4 regions of the Pseudoalteromonas sp. CO348 genome follow, and region 4 is predicted to be linked to each of the others. Evidence: predicted binding sites of a transcription regulator. Region 4 holds the regulator's gene; each other region holds the start of a gene.
The links. Region 4 encodes sigma-54, which starts transcription at its own class of promoters, with help from an activator protein. Its sites were predicted from a motif close to GTTGGCACGNNNNTNGNNT; they were not measured.

Region 1: the regulator sigma-54 is predicted to act here: its motif matches at 2,034-2,052, upstream of fliE (flagellar hook-basal body complex protein FliE).
Region 2: the regulator sigma-54 is predicted to act here: its motif matches at 1,457-1,475, upstream of EXT48_RS00095 (DUF2884 family protein).
Region 3: the regulator sigma-54 is predicted to act here: its motif matches at 2,540-2,558, upstream of EXT48_RS13215 (DUF2726 domain-containing protein).

Annotation. Positions count from the first base shown of each region.
Region 1 covers NZ_SGPI01000021.1:192,108-196,005, forward strand. Annotated here, with positions in the region: gene fliF (flagellar basal-body MS-ring/collar protein FliF) at 1-1,642, opposite strand, end outside; gene fliE (flagellar hook-basal body complex protein FliE) at 1,663-1,995, opposite strand; gene EXT48_RS11095 (sigma-54 dependent transcriptional regulator) at 2,253-3,632, opposite strand; gene EXT48_RS11100 (PAS domain-containing sensor histidine kinase) at 3,629-3,898, opposite strand, start outside.
Region 2 covers NZ_SGPI01000001.1:13,246-17,143, reverse strand. Annotated here, with positions in the region: gene EXT48_RS00110 (DUF2721 domain-containing protein) at 1-302, shown strand, start outside; gene EXT48_RS00105 (cytochrome c) at 404-850, shown strand; gene EXT48_RS00100 (PA3496 family putative envelope integrity protein) at 1,037-1,222, opposite strand; gene EXT48_RS00095 (DUF2884 family protein) at 1,511-2,296, shown strand; gene EXT48_RS00090 (PLP-dependent aminotransferase family protein) at 2,335-3,894, opposite strand; gene EXT48_RS00085 (DMT family transporter) at 3,893-3,898, shown strand, end outside.
Region 3 covers NZ_SGPI01000027.1:29,631-33,528, forward strand. Annotated here, with positions in the region: gene EXT48_RS13205 (YncE family protein) at 1-183, opposite strand, end outside; gene EXT48_RS13210 (aminotransferase class V-fold PLP-dependent enzyme) at 484-2,388, shown strand; gene EXT48_RS13215 (DUF2726 domain-containing protein) at 2,599-3,189, shown strand; gene mtnN (5'-methylthioadenosine/S-adenosylhomocysteine nucleosidase) at 3,298-3,898, shown strand, end outside.
Region 4 covers NZ_SGPI01000032.1:108,416-112,313, reverse strand. Annotated here, with positions in the region: gene EXT48_RS16500 (HPr family phosphocarrier protein) at 41-310, opposite strand; gene rapZ (RNase adapter RapZ) at 311-1,177, opposite strand; gene ptsN (PTS IIA-like nitrogen regulatory protein PtsN) at 1,170-1,628, opposite strand; gene hpf (ribosome hibernation promoting factor) at 1,630-1,917, opposite strand; gene EXT48_RS16480 (RNA polymerase factor sigma-54) at 1,947-3,446, opposite strand; gene lptB (LPS export ABC transporter ATP-binding protein) at 3,493-3,898, opposite strand, start outside.

The DNA of each region.
Region 1 (3,898 bases), on a different contig from region 4:
CTTTGAGTAAGTCCTCGTCGCCATGTAAGTCTGGCAATTGTAATCTACCGTCAGAAGAGAAGCCAACCGCAGACTCATCGAATTCGTTATTTAGCATATCGAGTGTACTGTCACCTAAATCTACACCACTGGTCAACGCATCTTCATCAAAATCTTCTAGCGTATCATCTGGGTAAATTAGACGCTTAAGCATAGGTCTTACTACCGCTAAGATTAGCACAATGATCACTAAGGTACCTGCTGCAAGACGGATTGTCTTTTGGAACCAATCTTGCTCCCAAAGTGGTATCTCTTGCATTTCAGTGAGGTCTTCACGTACGAATGGCACAGTCACTACCTCTAGCGCATCACCTCGCTGCATATCAAAGCCCACACCACCTTGTAGCAAACGACGGATGTTATTTAACTCTTCTTGCGTACGCGGCGCCATTGCCATGTTACCTTCAGCATCAGGTTTTGCGAGGTAGTCAACGGCCACACTCACACTGATCCGGCGAATAACCCCAGTTTGCTGACGTTTATGGCTAATAGTGGTATCTAACTCATAGTTACGGGTTGCTTCTTTTTGATTACTGCTTGGTGTTGCACTTTGACCATTGCCGCCTTGACCCGCAATCTCTGGGATATTCGAGTTTATGGGAGGTTGATTAGTCAGTGCCCCCGGAATACCTACAGCTAAACCACCAATATTATTTTCTTCATACGTCGTTTCGCTACGAACCGCAGGTAAATCTGGGTTATAACGTTTTTGCGTTTCTTCAACTGCGCTGAAGTCCATCGTTAAGTCAACCTGCGCGGTAAAGTTACCAAGACCTACAGTTGGGATCAGGATGCTATCAATTTTTTCTAGATACTCTTGTTCACGCTTACGTTCGATTTCATACTCTTTTCTCGAGCGTGCAGCTAAAGAGTCTTGAGAACCAGAGTTGAGTAGACGACCGTTTTGATCGGTGACGGTCACGCGTGAAGGTTCTAGGCCTTGTACCGCTGATGCCACGATGTCTACGATTGAATCAACTTCTTCGCCGCCAAGCGTTTTGCCACGTTTAAGGGTAATAACTACGGTTGCTGAGGGCTTTTTCTCGCGACGCGCAAAGACGTTTTCTTTTGGTATTGCAAGCAACACTTTTGCACGATTTACGTCTTGTAACTCTTCAATTGTTCTCGCAAGTTGTTGCTCACGGCTATGCTTTAAGCGCTCTCTTTCAAGACGTTGGCTAACACCAAAACCCATATCTTGCATCAGAATATCAGTGCCAGAACTCGGAGACTGGGTAAAACCGTCACGCGCCATGCGTAGTTTTATGTCTTGATAGTCCGACTCAGCGACTAAAATGGTATTACCATCTAATTGGTATTCAATTTTTTGTTGGTCTAAAAAGTCTAACGTTTCAACGAGTTCTTCTGTTGGATATTTACCAAGTGGGCGCATATCTGGTTGGCGCGCCCAAATGATAATAAAGATTGCGATTGCTAAACAAATAGCAAGGGCAATAACCAGAGTAACCTGGCGCAACATATCAACACCGCTTAGCGCACTGAAGTAGCCTGATTTTTGCTCTTGTTGCTCATCCGAACCGCTGTCATTATTCAGCGCTGCATCGGAAAGCGTAAGATCTGTTGATTGATTAGTAGCCACGATTACTCTCCACAGTCACTCAATTAAACTGGCATGCTCATGATTTCTTTATAGGCCTCAACAAGTTTATTACGAACTTGCACTGTTGCCTCAAAAGCGACCGACGATTTTTGTTTCGCTATCATGGCTTCTGCAAGAGAAACGCTTCTGTCACCCATTTCAACAGCGGTGACTTTTTGTTTCGCTTCTTGTTGTAAGCCATGAACCGTATTAAGTGCATCTGAGAGTAAATCGCCAAACTGAGCCGACGAAGATGCCGCAGTCTTAACCGGCTGCACTGATGGCTGTGTGTTTCTCGTCGCTTCTGCAGCCATTGCCTGCATTTCTTGAAATAGCGCTGATGATTGTACTTTCATGATGCTTTACTCAAAATAACTCTTAGTTACCTGTAATAAAGCAGAAAACGTGCCAACTTAAAACCATTTATTTTCAACATCTTACAACATTTTAACCATGTCGAAAAATTGGCAGTACATAGAAGTGAAAACTAGGCGCCTAAGATCTGCTGATCTTTATAGGCACCTGATTAAATTTGAATTAACAGATAAAGCTTAGCCTGAGATGTGGATAAACAACGAACTAACTCATTGTTTTTAAGCTCAGCTAACCTAGGTTAAGCGGGTAGCGCAATCCCTAAATCTCGCATTTTTGCCAGCTTGTAGCGAAGTGTGCGAGGACTCATACCTAATACCTCCGCCACCTCTTTGCGTTTACCATTAAACTTTGCCAGCGTATCTAAAATAATTTGGTGTTCTTTATCCTGTAGCTCATCTTTATAGCTAATGATCTCATCCTCACCTTGAGATCGCTCCATTAAAGCTGATGCTTCATTATTTACAAGTGGTGCTGACTCAATCAAAGCCATCGGTGAGAAATTTTCGATAAAAATATCATCTTCTTGAATTTCATTACCTTGGAACAAAATCAGGGCACGTTGAATAACGTTATCTAGCTCTCTTACGTTTCCAGGCCAACTGTGCGAACTGAGCTTGTGCTTTGCACCGCTGCTTAATATAGGTGTTGGCTTGCCTGCTTTTTGCGTATGTCTTACCAACAAATGCTCGGCTAACACAGCGATATCACCCGCTCTATCCTTCAGTGGCAACCACTCTAGCGGGAAAACATTGAGGCGATAATATAAATCTTCTCTAAATACCCCATCCTCCACCGCTTCTTTTAAATCGCGGTTACTGGTTGCCAACACTCTGACGTCCAGTGAAATGGTTTTTCTGCTGCCTAAACGCTCTACCTCGCGCTCTTGTAACACGCGAAGTAATTTTGCTTGTAATCCCAAATCCATCTCTGTGATCTCATCAAGCAAAATCGTTCCCTTTTGTGCTTGCTCAAATTTTCCAGGACACGCCTGAATGGCACCTGTAAACGCCCCCTTTTCGTAACCAAATAGAGTCGCTTCGAGCATATTTTCCGGGATTGCAGCGCAGTTAATTGCGATAAAGGGCTCGTCTGCTCTGTCGGATTTATCGTGAATATAGCGAGCCAACACTTCTTTACCTGAACCGCTCGGTCCAAGTACCATAACGCTGGCATCTGACTTAGCTACTTTTACAGCCAGTTCAAGTAGTTTAATACTCTTTGGATCGGCAACAATGGGGCCGTCTGTCTCTTTTTCCTTCTCAGGTAGATAACGTCCAACCATATTGAGCAATACTTCAGGCGCAAACGGCTTAGCCATATAGTCGATGGCACCCAATCTCATCGCTTCAACCGCATCATCAATGGTCGCGTATGCTGTCATCATCAATACCGGTAATTCGGGATAGTTGAGTTTAATGGTCTTTAACAAGTCAAGCCCACTCATGGCACCCATTTGCACATCACTCACCACCAAAGAAAAGGTTTCCTGCTTTAGCAATAAAACGGCTTGTTCCGCACAACTTGCTTCTACGCACTCGATATTTGAAAGCTGCAATGTATCGATGAGTGCTTCTCTTAAACCAGCATCATCTTCAACAACTAAAACTCTGTTACTCATAGTTCCTCCGCCTCAATTAGTGGTAGTACCAAACTAAAACGTGCGCCCTTACCTTCAACATTGTCTGCCTGCGCAAACCCTTTGTGCGCGTTAGCGACCGAATTAACCACCGCAAGTCCTAGCCCAGTCCCCTGCGACTTAGTTGTAAAAAATGGTTCAAACAACTTGTCGACTAAGGTTTCATCGATGCCAGGTCCATTATCAACAACTGAGATACGTACATACTCGCCACACGGCTCGCGCTCTGCATTAAGTTCAATGTGTGC
Region 2 (3,898 bases), on a different contig from region 4:
CCACGCAAGATGAAGAGCTCAAAATGCACTTTAGCCGTGAAATGCGCGCACTATTAAAACGGTCTCGTTTTATTCACGTTGCATTTAGCATGAGTGTACTCAGTGCGTTGCTTGTGTGTGCAGTGGTTATGCTGCTGTTCATGTCCCACTTGTACAGTATGCCATTGGGTATTACTTTATCGTCTTGTTTTATCGCGGCTATGGTGCTGCTTATTGGCGCGTTTGTCTCTTTGCTTGGAGAAATCTTTTTAGCCACTCGCAGTATGCGCAGGGGCATGATATTCAAAGACATCGAGAGTTGATTATTTAAAACTAGTTGCCTCCGTCACAGGGCACTTATCGCAATTGTTTGATTATATTTGTAATTTACATTGAAAATAGGGAAAAATATTAGGGGTTTACTATGAAGAAACTACTTACCGTCACACTCTTTAGCTGTCTTGCAGCAACAGCGCAAGCTAACACTATGTTTGAATCGGCTGAAGATGCAATTGAATACCGCCAAGCGTCTTTCCAATTGATCCGTTTCCAGATTGGCAATATGGGCGACATGCTAAAAGGCAAAGTGCCATTTGATGCTGAAGTATTTAAGCAACGTGCTCACAATGCTGCACAATTATCGCAAATGCCTTGGGAAGCATTTATCGACGGTTCTGACAAAGGCAATACTGATGCCCTACCAGCCGTTTGGTCAAATAGAGCTGAGTTCGATGGTAAAGCCAAGCAATTTGCCGAGTATGCTCAAGCACTGGCTGTTGCAGCTGACTCTGGTGACAAAAAGCTGATTGCTTCTGCATTTAAAGATTGGGCAAAAGGCTGTAAAGACTGCCATAAATCTTTTAAAGATTAATACCAATCGTATAAAAACAAAACAGCCGCATATTTGCGGCTGCTTACTATCTGGATATCTCATCAGCTTGGCTATCACCAACGACACAGTAACTCAGACATCGCACTGAGTAACCCACAGCCCTGCTTAATCACACAGCCAAATTGAATTACTGTCAGTGCTAGACTCGTAGATGACGTCTAGTGATCAATCATCAATATAGTCGAAATCATCATCGCCTAGATTTCTACGTAGGCGTTTTTGCTCTAAGTAGTCGTCTAGCTTTCTTTTGACTTTACGCTTTTGCTTGTCATGTTGGTTACGACCCAACTTTTCAAATTCATCGTCTGCAAAATCATCATCAAGCGCATCGTAAGAGAATGTCTTACCCACAACTAACTCCAAAATAAAATAGTCATTAATAAAATGAGAGCCGTCTCTCAAGATCACTATTTAGCGCTAAATTGTCATTCTGAAAAGTGAGAGTTTCTTATCCTTACAATAAAAATTTTTTATTGCCTAATTCATTTTGACAAAAACAACTATATTTTAGTCAATTTCATCACTTTTAGAGCACCTTAACTTTCAACAATAAAACACAATGCATTGATTTTATTTGAGTTTATATTTGGCATTGTTCTTGTAATAACAATCATGCAACTGAGCCAATAAGGATCGACCATGAATAAAATTTTACTACTAACAGCAGCAACAATGATGACAACCACCGTCGCTGCACACGAAAAAAATAACATCACGTTTAGCGGTGACAATTGTGAAGTAGAATTTCAAAATGACGTTAGGATCACGCCTGATAACTTGGTGATCACAACGGCCAAAAACAAAACAGCTGAGATCAACAACCTTGGCGAACTGACACTCAATGGCGAGCGCATCGCACTTAATACACAGCAAAAAACGATGCTCACGCAATATGGTGATGAACTAAGAGGCCGCCTACCACAAGTGGCTGATATTGCTTTTGAAGGCATAAAACTAGCGGGCGTTGCCCTTAATGAAGTGGCGCAAACCTTTAATTTAACCAGTTTAGATAGCATTCATGCTGTGATCGATGACCTCGAAACAGAAGTGCAAAATACGTTTTATCAGCAAGGTGCGTTTGTGATGGGCAAGCAAACCTTTGATGAGTTTGGCCAAAATTTCGACACTCAGTTTGAAGAAAAAATCGAGACCGCAGTACAAGGTGCCATGATGCAATCGATAGGTAGCTTACTGGTTGCGATTGGCAACGAAATGTCAGATGCAAACGGTGATATGAGCAGCTTTGAACAACGTATGGAAAACTTCGCAACGCAAATCGAAACCAAAGTTGAACAACAGGCAGAATCTATTGAGAAAAAAGCCGACGCACTGTGTGGCGATTTTGAACAAATAGCGAAAAACGAAGCTATTGTCGCAAGGTCTATCCCCGCCATGTCAGAGTACCAACTGTTTAAATTTAAATAATCTGACGTTGGCATAACTTACATCTAATTAAAGATACGTTATGCCAACCCTTTCCTTTGTGCATCAGCCAATTCCCCCAGCGTTTTAATCGCTTGCTCTACCGACGCATCCCACGGCAAACCATAACTGATACGTATACAATTTTGATACTTTTTGCTGGCACTAAATAGCGTACCGGGCGTAATACTGATCCCGCGCTCTAAGGCTTTTTGGAACAACAAGGCACCATCAACGTGCTTACCTAAGTCTAGCCACAGCACACAACCACCTTGCGGGCGACTGACTCTTACCTCACTACCAAACGCAACATTCACCGCTTGGATCATACGATCTCGATTCTCAATTAACCGTTTACGGACCAACTTTAAATGGCGCTCGTAGCCTCCGGAGCTGAGAAAGTCCGCCAATGCCCATTGGTTCATTAAAGATGACGAGCAACTCAACGCACGTTTTATGCGCTTTGCTTTTGCACTAAATTGACTGGCGACCATCCAACCCACTCGATAGCTGGGCGCTGCGGTTTTTGAAAATGACGCACATGTGATCACTAAACCCTTTTGGCTAAATGCTTGTGCCGGTATGCCGCGCTGCTCGGTAAAATATAAATCGCCATACACATCGTCTTCTATCAACACCACGTCACGTTGCTCTAATAGTGCCACCAGCTGCGCACGTCTCGTATCTGGCATAAAGCTACCAAGCGGGTTACTAATACTGGTAGAAAACACACACGCTCGAATATCATGCTTTTCAAGTGCCCGTTCAAGGTCGCTCAACCAAATGCCATCATCCGGGCAAACAGGTATTTCAATGGCCTTTAACCCTAAGTTTTCAGCCAGTTCAACAATGCCAAAATAACAGGGGGATTCAATCGCTATCACGTCTCCGGGCTTGGTCACCGCTTGTAACGCAATCGCCAATGCTTCTTGCGCGCCATTGGTGATCACCACTTCATCCATATCTATTGCTAAGCCCATATCCAAATAACGCCGCACGATTTGCTTTTTTAAACTATCTAAACCATCCATAGGACCATAATTAATGAGTTCATTCCCTGCTTCTTTCATTGCGCGGCGCATAATTTTGGCAAGAACCTGCTCAGTACCAGCAATGGCGATGGGGTTAGCGATACCTAAGGGGATTGCATGTGGCTGATGGATCCCCTTATATACTTGTTCAATCAACGCCTGCTTGTTCACCACCACAGGTTTGGCGGGCAATCGTGCACGCTTCGGTGAGTCGTTGTGCGAAGCTCTGTGACATAAAAAGTAGCCGGACTTCTCTTTGGCAATGACTTTTCCCTGATCTTCAAGTGCTTGATAGGCCTGCTTTACCGTTGGGATACTGACATTTAAGTTTTGCGCCATAACACGCAATGAGGGAAGCTTTTCGCCCGGTAAAATGGACTCTTGTTCTGCCATCGACAAGATCATTTGGATCACCTGCTGATAGAGAAAGGCGGAATGTTGGCGTTGAATAACGGTACTCATAAGCAATAATCTGTATAGGTATAAATTAGCAAATTCTGTATATAGCTTATACAGAATAACAGCGTAAACTACAGACTTCCACTGCTGTTTGAATCTAGAGCCGATCATGAAA
Region 3 (3,898 bases), on a different contig from region 4:
TCCTCTGCCGGTTGCGAGCGTCAGCTTAATTTTTCGGCTGCTAAGATCGATGAAATCAACCGAGTTCCCCTTTTTATTTACAACAACCAATGTTCCCGACAAGTTATTTGTATCAGCCCATGAAGGGAAGCTGATTAAACACCCAAATAAGAACACATACACAACATAATTAACCAATCTCATTTTGACTCCTTTTGATCTGTTAGCTAGTACTGTTGTTTTTATCACTACTGTATTTATCATTGAAAAGCAATCGTAATACAGCCTTCAAAAACACCCTATCCCAAATTTAACTCAGACACGCCTGATACTCGAAACCTTCCTGTTTCCTATGTTGAATAGCACACTTTCCATCACTCGCAACAACTTCCTCGCCTACATCCGTTTTACAATTTCTGGAACATTTTCAAAGTATTGATTTCACAAATCACTACGCTTTCTTTATGCTAATGAAAGTCTTTAAATTTTAATGCGAATATCATTATGCTACCTGTCCTTCGTATCTTGTTGATAGAACAAGAGCCAGCTGTATTGCAATCGCTCTCAAGCAATCTGTCAAAAACGATCCCTAATTTTGAGCGAGAGGATGTTCAAATCGATATTATTGAATGCCTCGAACTTTCAAAAGCCTTGGAGCATGTCACTGAAGATGGTGATATTCAAGCTGTCGTGCTGAGTTGGGATGTGCACAACAAAAGTGGCGAACAAACCTATAGTCGCTTTATCGAGCAATTAAAAAGTATTCGTCTAGAATTACCGGTTTACGTTATTGGCGATGACACTAAAGGGCTTGAGATAGTCAACGAATCCGAGGAAATCGAGTCTTTCTTCTTTAAAGATGAAGTTATCTCAGATCCTGAAGCCATTTTGGGATATATGATCAATGACTTTGATGACAGAGCCGAGACGCCATTTTGGACCGCGTATCGCAGTTATGTCGGCGAAGCGAACGACTCTTGGCATACTCCGGGTCACAGCGGCGGTTCGAGCTTTAGAAACTCTCCTTATATCAAAGATTTTTATCAATTCTATGGCCGTAATGTCTTTGTCGGAGACTTGTCTGTATCGGTTGATTCGTTAGGTTCACTGTCAGACAGCACCAATACCATTGGCCGCGCTCAGGAATCCGCTGCGGCAACGTTTGAGGTTAAACGCACCTACTTCGTGACCAACGGTTCGTCCACCTCGAATAAAATTATTTTGCAAACCCTACTTCGCAAGGGCGATAAGGTGATCATCGACCGCAACTGTCATAAGTCTGTGCACTATGGCATTTTGCAATCGGCCAGTTTCCCAATCTATTTGTCGAGTATCTTAAATCCAAAATATGGCATATTTGCACCGCCTTCACTGGCCGATATTAAGCAAGCGATTGAACAAAATACCGATGCAAAACTACTGGTGCTCACCGGCTGTACCTATGATGGTTTGCTGAGCGACCTGAAACAAGTCGTAGAATTTGCCCATCAGCATGGCATCAAAGTCTTTATTGATGAAGCTTGGTTTGCTTACTCGCTATTTCACCCTAGCTTGCGCCATTATTCCGCCATTCATGCAGGTGCCGATTATGTCACTCATTCGGCGCATAAAGTCGTATCGGCATTTTCGCAGGCATCTTATATCCATATTAACGACCCTGATTTTGATGCTGATTTCTTCCGTGAGATTTACAGTATCTACGCCAGCACCTCGCCCAAATACCAACTTATAGCGTCTTTGGATGTGTGCCAGAAGCAGTTGGAGATGGAAGGCTATAAGTTACTCAATGCGCTGCTGAACCATGTTGCAGAGTTCAAACAGCAGATGGCCTCGCTCAAACATATTAAAGTGCTTGATAAGCAAGACTTTATGAACATATTCCCACATTTTAGTGGCGATAATATGGGGCATGATCCGCTTAAAATCCTCATAGATATTAGTGAACTACCATATTCGTTAAAGGATATTCATAAATTCCTGTTAGACGAAATTGGGCTGGAGATTGAGAAATATACGCACAGTACCATCTTAGTCTTACTAACCTTGGGTGGTACACGCTCAAAGATCATTCGTTTATACAATGCCTTAAAGAAACTTGATGGCGGCAAGGTAAAACTATCGAAGTCAACGCGACGCTCACGCTTACCTGAGAACTTACCCGCAATTGACCTTGCTTGTATTCCTAGTGATGCCTTCTACGGCGAGCGTGAATCTGTACCTATTAGCAAGAGCAACAACCGAATTTGTGCAGGCTTAGTCACCCCGTATCCTCCGGGTATTCCGCTTTTGGTGCCGGGCCAACATATTACCCAAGAGCATATTGAATATCTCAAGGAGCTGGCAGGCCAAGGATTGACCATTCAAGGTAGTTTCGATGGTGAGATCTATGTGCTTAAAGAGGACAAATAACGCGAGCTAATATCATAATCCAGTACTAGGCAGCCCTGCTGTAAGATATCGCTGCCTAGTATAAACAACTTAAAGCACTTTATTTTTCTTTCCATATCCCAAATACTGATTCACCGATTTAATGTTAACCACCCACTAATTTAAGCGCTCGTTTGGCACACCTATTGCTTATAAAACCACAGATGTCATTTTTTTGATTTGGAGTTTTGTATGGAATTTGCGTTACTTGCTATTTTGGCTCTAGTGGTCGTTGCTTCCATTGTCGCTTCTAAGTACACCGATGTGGGTGGCAATCCTTATCCGTTTAATCGTAAAGAATCTGTTTTTACCACCGTTGAAGCATCGTTTCTACATTTATTAGAACGTGCTGTTGGCGATAGATATAAAATCGTAAGCCGCATTAAACTCATTGATGTGATTGAGTGCAAACCGGGGATCTCTCCAAAAGCACGTCGTGCCGCGGTAACTAAAGCTAAGAACAAACAGCTGGATTATGTCTTGGTAGATAAAGAGACACTGAAAATTGTTGCCGCTGTTGATTTAGTTAACAACGCCAATAAAAACGGCCATAAAGCACAAAAAGATTGGTTTGTCAGTGGCGCTCTGGAATCTGCGGGTATTCCACACATTCGCATGAAAATCAAAAGTGGCTACCAAAGTGCTGAGGTTCGTGCGGCAATCCTATTCAAGCTTGGCCAAAAAGTGGAGATGCCAAAGAAAACCAGAAATCGCACCTACAAACCTGCGGTACTGTCCCCTTCACAGGCAAAAGCACAGTCAACTCAGTTGGCAGAAATATAGCAAAACGGGCGTCAGCCCGTTTTTTGTTTTACCTATCAAAACCCCTTTCGTATAATAAAAGCAATTTTGACACTGGGGCTTTCCCCACCACAAATTAGGAATCTTTTGATGAAAGTAGGCATTATCGGCGCAATGGAGCAAGAAGTTACCATTTTGCGTAACACCATGGAAAACCCGCAAACATTGACCAAAGGTGGCTTTACTTTTTATACCGGCAAACTAGCTGGTCTTGACGTAACGCTTGTACAGTCTGGCATTGGTAAAGTGGCAGCAACAGTTGCGACAACTTTGCTTATCGACAACTTTGCGCCAGATTGCGTGATCAACACGGGTTCTGCTGGTGGTTTTGAGCCTTCACTAAACGTCGGCGATGTGGTTATTTCAAATGAAGTACGTCATCACGATGTTGATGTTACTGCATTTGGCTATGAAATTGGTCAAGTTCCACAAATGCCTGCTGCGTTCACTTCGCATGCAAAATTAGTTGAGGCAGCAGAGCAAAGCGTACATGAACTTGAAGGCATTCAAACTATGGTTGGCTTGATCTGTACGGGTGACTCATTTATGTGCGATCCGGTACGCATCGACAAGGCGCGTGCAGACTTCCCTACTATGTTAGCAGTAGAAATGGAAGGCGCAGCAATTGCGCAGGCTTGTCATTCTCTAAACACGCCATTTGTTGTGATCCGCTCGCTATCTGATATCGCCG
Region 4 (3,898 bases):
GAATCAGACCTTAGTGCTATTTTGGTGCTAGTAGCCCAAGTTACTCGGATTCATTAAATTTATTTTCTATTAGTCCGCCAATGGCGTCTAGTGCATACTGAGCATCAGGACCTTCACAAACCACTCGGACTTCTTTCCCTTGGCTGCTTTCAAGTAACAACAGCGCTAGTACGCTGTCAGCAGCTGCACTTTTGTCTCCTTGATATAAGGTCACTTCGGCATCAAATTGGGTCGCTAATTGTGCAAGAACTGTTGCCGCTCGGGCGTGCAGGCCGAGTTTATTCTGGATTAAAAACGTATCTTCTAACATTTAACCCTCTTGCTCACGGTGGCGGATTTTGACGTTTGGATGGGTTTTAGCAAAACGCTCGCCAATGGTTTGCGCTAAGTATACCGAGCGATGTTGCCCACCTGTACATCCTATTGCAATCGTTAGATAACTGCGATTGTTACGCTCTAAGTGTGGTAACCAAGTTTGTACAAAGGTTTGGATCTGCCAAGTAAACTTTTGCACTATGCTGTGACTCGACAAATAGTCTTTGACTGGCTGATCTAAGCCAGTTAGCGGCTTAAGCTCAGGCTCCCAATGTGGATTGGGCAAAAAGCGCGCATCAAAAACGTAATCCGCTTGTTTTGGGATGCCGTGTTTAAAGCCGAAAGATTCAAAGGTAATAATGAGTTGTTTGTCTTTTTTACCTAAGATTTTTTCACGGATATCTTCTGCAAGTTGATGAACGCTCAGGCCTGTAGTATCAATGAGAAAATCGGCGCGAGTGATCAATACGTCTAACAATTCCCGTTCTTTCTTTATTGCAACATCTAGTGGAAGATTATGCAGTGAAAGAGGGTGCAAACGGCGTGTTTCTGAGAAGCGTTTTATCAGGGTTTGATCGTCACTGTCTAAATAAAACAGGGTAGGTTTGGCAAAGCCTGGTAAGTATTCAAGAATGTCGTTAAACTCGTCCTGTTCTTTAGGTAAGTTTCTGACATCAATACTGACTGCTATTTTATTATAATTGTCCGAAACGCTGCGGACTAAAGACGGCAGCAAATTGACCGGAATGTTATCTACACAATAGTAGCCTAAGTCTTCCAATACTCGAAGCGCTACAGATTTACCAGAGCCTGAGCGGCCACTGATAATGATAAGCTCGAGTCCTTTTTCTTCATCACTCATCAAGTTCACCTTGGATCACTGCATATAACTCATCGTCACTTTTTGCTTGCCTAAGCATTTTGCAGAAAGACTTGTCTTTGAGTGTATCAGCAATCGCCGCTAAGGTCTTCAGGTGCTGTTGATTATCACCTTCGGGTACGATGAACGCGACAAAAATATCGACAGGCTGCTTATCTATGGCTTCAAACTGGATCCCTTGCTCGCTGACAAGCACCATTGCAAGGATTTTATCCAAACCTTCAAGTCGACCATGGGGAATGGCAATGCCTTTACCGATCCCTGTGCTGCCTAATTTCTCTCGCGCCATTAAAGCGTCCAAGATAGCATGCTGACTGGTATTTGGAATTTGGCTATGAGCCAGTTCGCTGATGTATTCTAAAATACGTTTTTTGCTATTAAAAAGGACCGCAGCTTTACTGCAGTCCTTGTTCACTAATTCACTTAATTTCATCTTAGTGTCGAGTGAGCTTCTCTTTGTGTTTAATAACTTGACGATCTAGCTTGTCGATAAGGCCATCAATTGCGGCATACATATCTTGATGCTCTGTTGATGCAAATAGCTCGCCGCCGTTTACGTGTAATGTTGCTTCTGCTTTTTGTACTAGTTTCTCGACATCAAGGATCACATGCACGTTATTGATATGATCAAAGTGCCTTTCTAGCTTCGCAAACTTGTTGGTGACATAGTCTCTTAATGAGTCAGTAATTTCTACATGGCGACCAGTTAGATTTAGTTGCATAAGCATTTTTCCTTCTTGGGTTTTACGTCTTATATCAAGCTTTTACGCTGATTTGACGGTGGAATGGCTAGGGATTCACGATATTTTGCAATCGTACGTCTCGCTACCTTAATTCCTTGCTCAGCTAAGATATCTGCAATTTTGCTGTCACTCAATGGCTTCGCGGTATTTTCTGCAGCTATCAGCTTTTTGATAAGTGCTCTAATTGCTGTAGAGGAGCACTCACCTCCATTTTCTGTACTTACATGGCTAGAGAAGAAATACTTCAGCTCAAATATTCCCCGAGGTGTATGCATGTATTTTTGTGTTGTCACACGGGAAATTGTGGACTCATGCATCTCAACCATTTCAGCAACATCATTTAGCACCATAGGGCGCATTGCTTCGGGGCCATGTTCAAAGAATGCCTGTTGTTGTTGCACAATGCAATTGGTAACTTTTAATAATGTATCATTTCGGCTTTCTAAGCTTTTAATAAACCACTTTGCTTCTTGTAAATGTGAGCGAATAAACTGACTATCCGTACTGGATTTCGCCGTTCTAGACATCGCAGCGTAATGGTCGTTTACTCTTATTTTAGGCATAGCATCAGGATTTAGCTCTACGACCCAGCGACCTTTTACTTTTTTCACTGATACGTCAGGGATCACATATTCAGGCTCTTCATGAATAATGCTTGCCGCTGGTTTTGGGTTAAGGCTATGAATTAACGTCATGACCTCTTTGAGATCGGCTTCTTTAAGGCGCGTTTTCTTAGCCAAAGTTCGATAGTCACGGCTGGCAAGCAAGTCGATATGCTCTGTCAGGATCATTTTCGTTTCGGCAATCCATGGTGTATCTGGGGCGAATTGATTTAGCTGAATACACAAGCATTCCTGTAAACTGCGCGCTGCGATACCGACAGGATCGAAAAGCTGAATACGTTTGAGCACGGCTTCGACTTCATCCAGCTCGATAGGCTCTTCGCTACTTTCATCATTAATGCTTTCTAAAATCTCTTCGCAAGACAGTGTTAAAATGCCTGACAGGTCAACGGCTTCAATAATCGCAATTGCAATCGCTCTATCTGTTGGACTAAATGGCGTCAGCTCAAGTTGCCACATGAGATAGTCGTGGAGAGATTCAGAGGTTTCCCCTTGATAAACATTATCGTCATCGGGAAGTGGGCCTGAGCTTGCAGCGGGCGCTGCGCTCATATACTCATCCCAAGTGACATCCATGGCAAGGTCATCACTGACAGTGTCTTTACTCATGGCGGTATCTGAGTCTATTTCATAGTCACTAACCTGCGCTTCATCGCTTGAATCTTGATTGTCGTCAGCACTGCTCTTTTCTTGGCTGTGTTGGTCAGCGTTTTCGCCGTCAGTATTATCACCTTCTTCCACTTCCAACAATGGATTGCTGTCTAATGCTTCTTGTATTTCTTGTTGCAGATCCAATGTACTAAGCTGCAGCAAGCGAATGGCTTGTTGCAGTTGTGGAGTCATTGTAAGTTGCTGCCCCATGCGCAGCTGTAATGATTGCCTCATGTATCTCTAACAATCCTTTTTAACAGTTATTAATACTACGTCTTAACTATAGCTTGAATTGTTCGCCTAGGTAGACATCTCTTACGGTTTGATCTGCCAAAACATGTTCTGGCGTGCCTGCAGCGATTAACTCACCATGTGAAACGATGTAGGCTTTTTCACATACGTCCAGCGTTTCTCTAACGTTATGATCGGTGATTAGCACACCGATACCGCGGTTTTTTAGGTGCTCTATGATTGTCTTTATATCTAACACCGAAATAGGATCAACACCAGCAAAAGGTTCATCTAACAGGATAAACTTAGGATTAGCGGCTAAAGCGCGAGCAATCTCTACGCGTCTTCTTTCGCCTCCCGACAATGCCATGCCCTGTGAGTCGCGAATGTGTTGAATATTAAATTCGTCAAGTAACTCGTTTAGTTCAGCTTCTCTCTCAACTTTAGATAAGTCT